DNA from 3 places in the Sphingomonas sp. CFBP 13733 genome. Region 1 is predicted to be linked to each of the others. Evidence: riboswitches for the same ligand, from Rfam matches in the RefSeq annotation. Region 1 holds a riboswitch; each other region holds the start of a gene.
What was found. Region 1 has a riboswitch for cobalamin ahead of cobW (cobalamin biosynthesis protein CobW). Riboswitches for the same ligand answer to the same signal wherever they lie in the genome.
Positions count from the first base shown of each region.

Region 2: it holds a riboswitch for cobalamin, as region 1 does, so the genes downstream of both, IFT71_RS18235 (TonB-dependent receptor) here and cobW (cobalamin biosynthesis protein CobW) in region 1, are expected to answer to the same signal.
Region 3: it holds a riboswitch for cobalamin, as region 1 does, so the genes downstream of both, IFT71_RS13185 (TonB-dependent receptor) here and cobW (cobalamin biosynthesis protein CobW) in region 1, are expected to answer to the same signal.

Region 1 covers NZ_JACYUP010000004.1:539,240-542,516, reverse strand. The annotation lists gene cobN (cobaltochelatase subunit CobN) at 1-499, opposite strand, end outside; gene cobW (cobalamin biosynthesis protein CobW) at 505-1,554, opposite strand; cobalamin riboswitch at 1,692-1,908, opposite strand; gene IFT71_RS15035 (HoxN/HupN/NixA family nickel/cobalt transporter) at 2,069-3,106, opposite strand.
Region 2 covers NZ_JACYUP010000007.1:63,212-66,488, forward strand. The annotation lists gene IFT71_RS18235 (TonB-dependent receptor) at 1-1,992, opposite strand, end outside; cobalamin riboswitch at 2,161-2,401, opposite strand; gene IFT71_RS18240 (WD40/YVTN/BNR-like repeat-containing protein) at 2,564-3,277, opposite strand, start outside.
Region 3 covers NZ_JACYUP010000004.1:141,700-144,976, forward strand. The annotation lists gene IFT71_RS13185 (TonB-dependent receptor) at 1-1,522, opposite strand, end outside; cobalamin riboswitch at 1,772-2,010, opposite strand; gene IFT71_RS13190 (catalase) at 2,233-3,277, shown strand, end outside.

The sequences.
Region 1 (3,277 bases):
GCGCCATCTGCGCCAGCGCGGCTTGCGCCGCGACCGCGCCGCCATCGTCGCACAAGGCGGCGAGCCGGCGCAGCGTCGACACCGGCACCGTCGACGCCGCATCGAGCCGCGCGTCGATCCGCCCGTCCGCAGGCAGCACCGCCAGCGCGATCCCCCGCGCCCGCGCCAGTGCCTCGACCTGCTGCAACCCATAAGACCAGTAGGACCGCCCGCCGATCAGCCGGATCACGATCCCCTTCGCGCCCGTGCCTGCGCCACCGTCCAGCGTCCGCTCGACATAGGTATCGACCGACAGCGGATGCGCGAGCGCGGACAGATTGGCGAGCCGAAGCGACGGCAGCGGGTTCCCGTTCGCCGCCGCACGCCGCCACCCGGCCGCGAACGCGCCGAGATCCCCGTCCGAAAAGGACAGGACGACGAGGTCCGCCGGGCTCTGCGCGAGGTCCTGCGGGACCGCGTTTTCCTCCAGCCCGTGGCTTTCGCGGAAGACGACGTGCATCGTCGTCAGCCCTGAAGCGCGACCCGGATCCTTGCAGGGTCGATCCGGTCATGCTCGGCGATCACCACCAGGCGCGTCTGCCGCGCCTCGTCGGCGCGCCATGGCCGGTCATATTGCGTCCGCACCCGCGCCCCGACCGCCTGCACCAGCAGCCGCATCGGCTTGCCCGTCACCGCGGCATAGCCCTTCACGCGCAGGATGTCGGCGTCGCGCGCCAGCGTCTCGATCCGCGCGGCGAGCGCCGCCGGGTCCGCGATCTCGCCGAGGTCGACGATCATGCTGTCGAAATCGTCATGCTCGTGATCGTCCGCGCCATCATGATGCGACGGCCGCGCCGCGATATCGTCCTCCGCCGCCGCGTTCAGCCCCAGCACGACGCGCGGATCGATCACCCCGTCGGTCAGCGCGATCACTGGCAACGCACGCGCGGACTCCGCCGCGATCACCGCGCGCGCCGCGGTGACCCCCGCCTCGCCCGCCAGATCCGCCTTGGTCAGCAGCACCAGGTCGGCACAGGCAAGCTGGTCCTCGAACACCTCGGCGAGCGGCGTCTCGTGATCGACGCTCGGATCGGCGCGACGCTGCGCCTCGATCGCGGCGAGGTCGGGCGCGAACCGTCCCGCGGCGACCGCTTCCGCATCGGCCAGCGCGATCACCCCGTCGACCGTGATCCGCGACCGGATCGCGGGCCAGTCAAACGCCTTGAGCAAAGGCTTGGGCAGGGCGAGCCCCGACGTCTCGATCAGGATATGGTCGGGCCGCGGGTCGAGCGCGAGCAACGTCTCGACGGTCGGGATGAAATCGTCCGCGACGGTGCAGCAGATACAGCCATTGGCGAGCTCGACGACATTCTCGGCCGGGCAATCGGGGATTGCGCACCCCTTCAAGATATCGCCGTCGATGCCGAGCGTGCCGAATTCGTTGACGATCACCGCGAGCCGCCGGCCCCCGGCGTTGCGGATTAGGTGGCTGATCAGCGTGGTCTTGCCCGCGCCGAGAAACCCGGTGACGATGGTAACGGGAATCTTGGCCAGGGTCGGCTGGGGGTCGGTCATGCGATACTCTCCGGGCGTCGGAACGACAGCCACGGACGGACGCACGCCCGCAGCCACACGCGCGCACGACCTGACGGCCGCACGCGTTCGTCGCTCAGACGGAGTACCGTGCCGCGACCATCCCCTGGATCAAGGCAAGAGCGACCATGACGCTGGCAGGTCTCCTGGCTCGCGGGTCGAAGCTCGATGCACGCCTTCCCAGGTCTCGTGACCCAGTGGCTGCCCCCGCATCGGGGGCCTGTGCGTCTCGCTCACCGCTTACAGTTGCAGGGACAGCCGCGGCATTGGGAGGCAAAGCTCCCGCACCGCATTCCCATTCAAGCCCCGAAGGGCACCGGCGCGATCTGTTGAGGTTCGGTAGAACCAAACCTCGGGGTTGGGTTTAGAGGAGTTTGGCGACTGTGCCAATGCACCTGACCTCCGTCATCCTGACGAAAGTCAGGACCCAGAGCTACGCGTAATGCGCTGCCTGGCCCTGGGTCCCGGGTCGAGCCCGGGATGACGACGCTGCTCGTTACCCCCGCACCACCTCGATCTCGTCGAACCGCTTCCACCGGTAGATCGCGAAACTCAGCACCCAGCACGCCACGAACAGCGCGATGATCGCAAAGCCCAGCCCGTTGAAATTCTCACCCAGCGCCGAAGCGACGTCCCACACGCCCCCGCTCAGGCCCAGCTTCGATGCCAGCAGCGCGAGCGTCTCGATTCCGCCGATCGCGATCGCGACGATCGCCGAGATCAGCGTGATCGTGATGTTGTAATAGAGCTTGCGGATCGGCTTCACGAACGCCCATTCATACGCGCCGAGCATCACCACCCCGTCGGCACTGTCGACCAGCGCCATGCCCGTCGCGAACAGCACCGGCAGCACCAGCACCGTGCCGATCGACAGCCCGTCCGCTGCCTGGCTCGCCGACAGGCCGAGAATCGCGACTTCGGTCGCGGTGTCGAACCCCAGCCCGAACAGGAAGCCGAGCGGCGCCATGTGCCAGCTGCGCGTGACCAGCCGGAACATCGGCCGGAACAGCCGCGCGAGCAGCCCGCGATTGCCGAGCAGCAGGTCGAGATCCTCCTCGACATAACGCCCGCCGCCGCGGACATGGCCGAAGGTCCGCCACACCGATCGCAGGATGATCAGGTTCATCGCCGCGATCGTGAACAGGAACAGCGCGGAGACCAGCGTCGCGATCACCCCGCCCGCCTGCTTGAACGCCTCGAACTGCGCCAGCGCGCTCGCGGTCAGCGCGATTCCGACCGCGGCGATCAGGACGATCGCCGAATGACCGACCGCGAACCAGAAGCCGACCCCGATCGGCCGTTGCCCGTCCTGCATCAGCTTGCGCGTCACATTGTCGATCGCCGCGATATGATCCGCGTCGACCGCATGCCGCAGCCCCAGCCCCCAGGCGAGCATCGCGGTGCCCAGCATCAGCGGCTGCGCCTGGAACAGCGCGAACGCCCATCCCCAGGCGGCGATATTGGCCGCCACCAGCATCGCGAACATCCAGCCGATCCGGTGTCGCGTCGAACGACCGGCGGTCCGCCCGGTCATGATCTTGGTCATTGGCACATCCCCGGCGTCCGACGAGGACGGGGGCCTGCCGCGAACGACCGGGACGCGCGCCGACCGGACGCCCTGAGCGGCCGGCATGCGTCGCCGATGCGGCCCCCGCCGCATGGTCGTCGCTCAGACGGCGTTCACCGTGCCTCGGCCACCCCCTGG
Region 2 (3,277 bases), on a different contig from region 1:
GCGGAAGCTGTTGGCGTTGTCCGAATAACGACGCCCGACGTAGCGCAGCCCGGCGCGCGCCTGGAGCGAGCGCGTTGCGTTCAAACGCAGCCAGAGATTGGCAAGCGTCTCGGGGACGTCTGGCGGGGTGTTGCCGTCGAAGCTCGAGCCGCCGGAGACGAAGTCGTCGAACGTCGCGTTGAGCACGCTGCCGTTTGCATCGATCCCGACGCCGTAGGGCAGATCGAGCGATACCGCGGCCTCGATCCCCCTGGCCGATCGCTGGCCGACCTGCTCGACCGGGCTCGTCGGGGTCAACTGTGCCAGCAGGCGTTTCTTGACTATGCGATAGGCGGCGAGGGTGGCGGTGCCGCGACCGTCGAGGAACACCGCCTTGGCGCCGACCTCAACTTGGTCGCCGACCGCGTTGCTGAACTGAACCTGCCCGGTCGAATAGGTGGTCAGCGTCCCCAGAGGATCCACGCCGGTGGCATACTGCGCATAGAGCGACACCGTCGGGATCGGCTGATAGACGCTACCGACCCGCCAGGTCACGTTATGCAGCCGCTTGTCGAGCGCGAACGTCTCGGTGCTGACGCCGCCTGGATAGTCGATCGACCAGCGGCGGATCTTGTCGTGCTCGTAGCGCACGCCACCGACGATCGAGACATGCGTGCCGAGTTTCAGCCGGTCCTCGGCAAAGACCGCATATTCGGTGGTGCGCGTACGATAGCGCGGTGCGATCCCCTGCGTGTCGACGATCGGACCTGGATCGAACGCTAAAGGATCGACCTCCGAAACCTGGGGGTCCGAACCGAAGTTGTGGGAGTAGGTGAGTTTGATGAGGTTGACGTCAAAGCCCACGACAAAGTCGTTGCTGACGCCATCGGCGATGCCTGTCCTGAGCGTCACGCTGCCCTGATCGCCCCATTGCGTCTGATCGTGGACGATGCCGGTCATGTCGGTGCGCAGGATGCGCCCCGGTGTGCCGGTGTTGCCGCTGCCGTTGGCGCAGACGCCGTCCGCGGCGATCCAGCAATAGGTTTCGAGATTGAGCCAGGAGCGTTTGGAGGTGAGACGATAGGCCTGGTTGCTGACGGTGACCGCATCGCTCGGCGTCCAGTCGACCTGCAGGCTGGTACGGTTGTCGCGGTAGCGGATAAAGCCATCGCGTGTGTTGTAGTTTCGCTCCCCGATGCGGTCGTCGAGCCGTCCTTCGATCAGCGGCGTGCCGAAATAGCGCATCGGCTTCTGGTCGCCGTAATCGTCCCGTGCGGTGACGACGAGCGTGTCGGTCGGTGCCCAGCGCAGCGTGCCCGAGACGGCATGGCTGCGCGACTGGCCACGATCGACATAGCCGTCCGATCGGCGATAGCTGCCGTCGATGCGATAGGAGAGGCGCTCGGTGATCGGCCCGCCTGCGCCCGCCGCGACATGGAAGCTGTCCTGCGAGCCGTAGCCGATCTCGCCCTCCACGTGCGTCCGCTGCGTATCGGGTTTACGCATCAGGACATTCACCGCACCGCCCAGCGCGCCCTGGCCGTAGAGCACCGAGGCTGGGCCGCTCAGGATGTCGATCCGCTCGACCATCCACGGATCGGTCGGAAAGGTGATCGTGCCGGCAGCCGGGAACAGCCTTATACCGTCGATCAGCTGAAGCACGGATCCCTGGCCGCTGAAGCCGCGCGCGGCGAGCGCGGTGCCGCCATTGCCGGGGTTTCCAGCGTTGCTGATGCCCGGTGCGCGGCTCGTCGCGTCGATCACCGACAGGTCGCCGCGCGCGCGGATCGTGGCGCCATCGATGACCGAGATCGTCGCGGGGGTCTCGAGCGGCGTGAGGCCCAGGCGGCTGCCGGTCGCGTTCGGCGTGGTGAGCGTGTCGCGCGCCTGCTGGCCGACAACCAGAATGTCCTCATTGTCCGAGACAGGCAAAGACTGAGCGTTGAGCGGTGCTGCGAAAACAGGTGACAGCAAAGCCCCCGCCACCGCGAGGCGAGACAATAGGAATGGCATTACGGTAATCCCCGGGGCGTCGAGCGAACCCGGCAGGGACCTCCCGCGAACGGCCGACATCCGCGCCAGCCGGACGCGATTGCGACCGGCACGCATGCCCGTGCGGTCCCCACCGCACACGTCGTCGCTCGACGGAGTACCGTGCCGCGGCCACCCCCTGGGCCAGGCAAGAGCGACCAGACGCCGGCAGGTCTCCTGGCTCACGGGTCATCACACGATGCACGGCCTTCCCAGGCCCTCATGACGAAACGTCTGGCCCAGTGGCTGCTCCTTCCTTTGCAGGAAGAAGCGAAATGCATCGCGCTCGCCGCTTACAGTTGCAGGGACAGCCTCGGCTTCAGGTGGCAAACCACCCTCACCGCGTTCCCTATTAAGCCCCTTTCGGGGCACCGACGCGATCATGCCGACCGTCTCCAGCGGAGCAGGTCAGCGGGGACGGTGTATCCTGACGAAGACGATCCGGCAATTGGTCGACGCGACGATCGCAAAAGTCCAAACGGAGTGTCGGTGCCCATTAACGAATGTCGGAAGTTGGGAAGCGACAGATGCGTCGAGAACGACCGGAATTGGGTCAATGCGCTCCGGCACGCACGGGTTGCGGCAAAGGATCTCCGTAGAAGATGCCTCGGCCATCGGTCGCCAAGTAGACGCGGCCGAAGAGGCGAGGATCGCCCGTGATGACTCGGTATCTAAGACCCCATTGATGCGCGTCGTCGTTAATCCGAAACCAGCGCGCGCCCGCGTCGGTCGAGCGCCACAGCCCGCCCAACGTCTTCGTGACCCCGAAGGCATAGAGAGTCGGCACGTGCCCGCCGGGCGCCGCCTTGCCGAGACCGAAGCTCACGAAATACATGTCACGCAACAGCGGATTGGCTGGCGTGGACGCCACGAACGTTCGGGCTCCGTCGCTAGTGTGGAAGAAGCGGCCGCCTAGGATCAGCCAGAGCTCGTTGGCCGTTCCCGGCGTTGCCGCCGCCATTGGTTGAAACTCCCGTGCCGCCGGGCGCGAGCTGGCAATGCTGGCCGGGAGTCCCTGCGCGGGTGCCTGCGTGAACGTCTTCGCCCCATCACGACTGACGAATATACGCGCACCAGTATAGTCGATCGCGTACCAGGCAAGGGGGTCGACCTTGTCGGCGACCGCATAGGTGCGTTCCGGTAAACCCTTGGGTCGCCACCAGATCCGCCCCCTATCGGCCGTGGCGAGCGTCACTAGCCCAGACACCAGGAAGGTGCTCCCATCCGCTGAAACAGTGATCGGTGCCTGGCCATCGGCGTCGATCCG
Region 3 (3,277 bases), 400 kb from region 1:
CCTGATCGCCAACCGCGTTGCTGAACTGCACCTGCCCGGTCGAATAGGTCGTCAGCGTCCCCAGCGGGTCCACGCCGGTGGCATATTGCGCATAGAGCGACACCGTCGGGACCGGCTGATAGACGCTCCCGACCCGCCAGGTCACATTGTGCAGCCGCTTGTCGAGCGCGAACGTCTGGGTAGTGGCGCCGCCTGGATAGTCGATCGACCAGCGGCGGATCGTGTCGCGCTCGAAGCGGACGCCACCGACGATCGAGACGTGCGTTCCGAGCTTCAGCCGGTCCTCGGCGAAGACCGCATATTCGGTCGTGCGCGTGCGATAGCGCGGTGCGATGCCTTGCGTGTCGATGATCAGACCGGGATCGAACGCGAAGGGGTCGACCTCCGAAACCTGGGGGTCAGACCCGAAATTGTGCGAATAGGTCAGTTTGATGAGGTTGACGTCGAAGCCCATGACAAGGTCGTTGCCGACGCCATCGGCGATGCCTGTTCGGAGCGTCACGCTGCCCTGATCGCCCCATTGCATCTGGTCGTGGACGATGCCGGTCATGTCGGTGCGCAGGATGCCGCCCGGAGTGCCGGTGTTGCCGCTGCCGTTGGGGCAGACCCCGTCCGCGGCGATCCAGCAATAGGTTTCGAGATTGAGCCAGGAGCGTTTGGAGGTGAGGCGATAGGCCTGGTTGCTGACGGTGACCGCATCGCTCGGTGTCCAGTCGACCTGCAGGCTGGTGCGGTTGTCCAGGTAGCGGATGCCGCCGTCGCGTGTGGTGTAGTTACGCTCCCGGATGCCGTCGTCGAGCCGACCGTCGATCAGCGGCGTGCCGAAATAGCGCATCGGCTTCTGGTCGCCATAATCGTCCCGCACGGTGACGACGAGCGTGTCGGTTGGCGCCCAGCGCAGCGTGCCCGACACGGCATGGCTGCGCGACTGGCCGCAATCGACATAGCCGTCCGATCGGCGATAGCTGCCGTCGATGCGGTAGGAGAGGCGCTCGGTGATCGGCCCCCCTGCGCCCGCCGCGACATGGAAGCTGTCCTGCGAGCCATAGCCGATCTCGCCCTCCACGTGCGTCCGCTGCGTATCGGGTTTGCGCATCACGACATTCACCGCGCCGCCCAGTGCGCCCTGGCCGTAGAGCACCGAGGCCGGGCCGCTCAGGATGTCGATCCGCTCGACCATCCACGGATCGGTCGGAAAGGTGATCGTGCCGGCCGCCGGGAACAGTCTTATGCCGTCGATGAGCTGGAGTACGGATCCCTGGCCGCTGAAGCCCCGCGCCGCGAGTGCGGTGCCGCCATTGCCGGGGTTGCCCGCGTTGCTGATGCCCGGTGCGCGGCTCGTTGCGTCGATCACGGACAGGTCACCGCGCGCGCGGATCGTGGCGCCGTCGATGACTGAGAGCGTCGCGGGGGTCTCGAGCGGCGTGAGGCCCAGGCGGCTGCCGGTCGCATTCGGCGTGGTGAGCGTGTCCTGGGCATGCTGTCCGACGATCAGGATGTCCTTGGTATCGGGATCCGGCACGGACTGGGCGTGGACTTGTGCTGCCAAGACAGGCGACAGAATAGCCCCCGCGAGCGCGAGGCGAGACAATAGGAACGGCATTACGGTAATCCCCCGGGCGTCTAGCGAACCCGGCAGGGACCTCCCGCGAACGGCCGACATCCGCGCCAGCCGGACGCGATTGCGACCGGCACGCATGCCCGTGCGGTCCCCACCGCACACGTCGTCGCTCGACGGAGTACCGTGCCGCGGCCACCCCCTGGGCCAGGCAAGAGCGACCAGACGCCGGCAGGTCTCCTGGCTCACGGGTCCTCGCACGATGCACGGCCTTCCCAGGCCCTCATGACGAAACGTCTGGCCCAGTGGCTGCCCCTTCCTTTGCAGGAAGAAGCGAAATGCATCGCGCTCGCCGCTTACAGTTGCAGGGACAGCCTCGGCTTCAGGTAGCGAACCACCCTCACCGCGTTCCCTATTAAGCCCCTTTCGGGGCACCGACGCGATCATGCCGCCCTGCTCGGATCGAACAGGTCAGCGGCGCCGGTCTATCCCGGTCACGGCGGTTCGGCAATCGCCCGGGGCGAGCGGCGCGATGGCGGCTCGATCGTCCTGCTCGATTGCTGTGATCCAGAAGCTCCGTTTGGCGCGATGCGCGTCCTCGATCAGGAGGCGGCGGTGCCGCACGCTCTGTGCGGGGATGCCACGCTGATGGCATGCAGGATTAAGGGATCGAGATGAAGAACGTGAAGAGCCGTCAGGCCGTGACGGCGATGCTGCTGGCTGCGGCATCGGCGGGTGCCATGATTCAGCCGGTCGCCGCGCAGACGGTGGCGCCGGCCGAGACGCAGGCGGAAACGCGCATGACGACCGCGGCGGCACCGTCCAGCGCCGGCAAGCCCGCGCTGGCGCAGGCCGGGGTTGCCGGCACCGTCGAAGCCAAGGGTGATTCAGCCAGTGCCGCCGCGCCTCAGATGACCCGCGACAATGGTGCGCCGATCGGAGAGAACCGCCACTCGAAGGCGGCGGGCGATCTTGGCCCCGTCCTGCTTGAGGACACGACGCTGATCGAGAAGCTCGCACGCTTCGACCGGGAGCGCGTGCCCGAGCGCGTCGTCCATGCCCGCGGAACCGGTGCCCACGGCGTGTTCACCGCGACCGCGGACATTTCGAGCATCACCGGTGCATCGCTGTTCATGCCCGGCAAGCAGACGCCGGTGTTCGTCCGCTTCTCGACCGTGATCCACCCCTCGGGCAGCCCCGAGGGCATGCGGGATCCGCGCGGCTTTGCGACCAAATTCTATACCGATCAGGGCAATTGGGATCTGGTCGGCAACAACCTGCCGATCTTCTTCATCCGCGACGCGATCCAGTTTCCGGACATGATCCACGCGCTCAAGCCCTCGCCGGTGACGAACAAGCAGGACCCCAATCGCTTCTTCGACTTCTTCTCGGCCACGCCCGAGGCGACCAACATGCTCGCGCATGTCTATTCGAACCTCGGTACGCCGGCATCCTACCGGACGATGGACGGCAACGGCGTCCATGCCTTCAAGCTGGTGAATGCCAAGGGCGAAACGGTGTTCGCCAAGTTCCGCTGGATTAGCCGCCAGGGCGTGCGCAACCTGAACGGGGCACAGGTGGCGACCGCGACCTGGAACTACCTGACCGACGATCTTTATGGCGAGATCGGCAAGGGCAACTTCCCCGTCTGGGACCTGATGGTGCAGACGATGTCGGCGTCGGCGTTCGCCAAGCTCGACTATAATCCCTTCGACGACA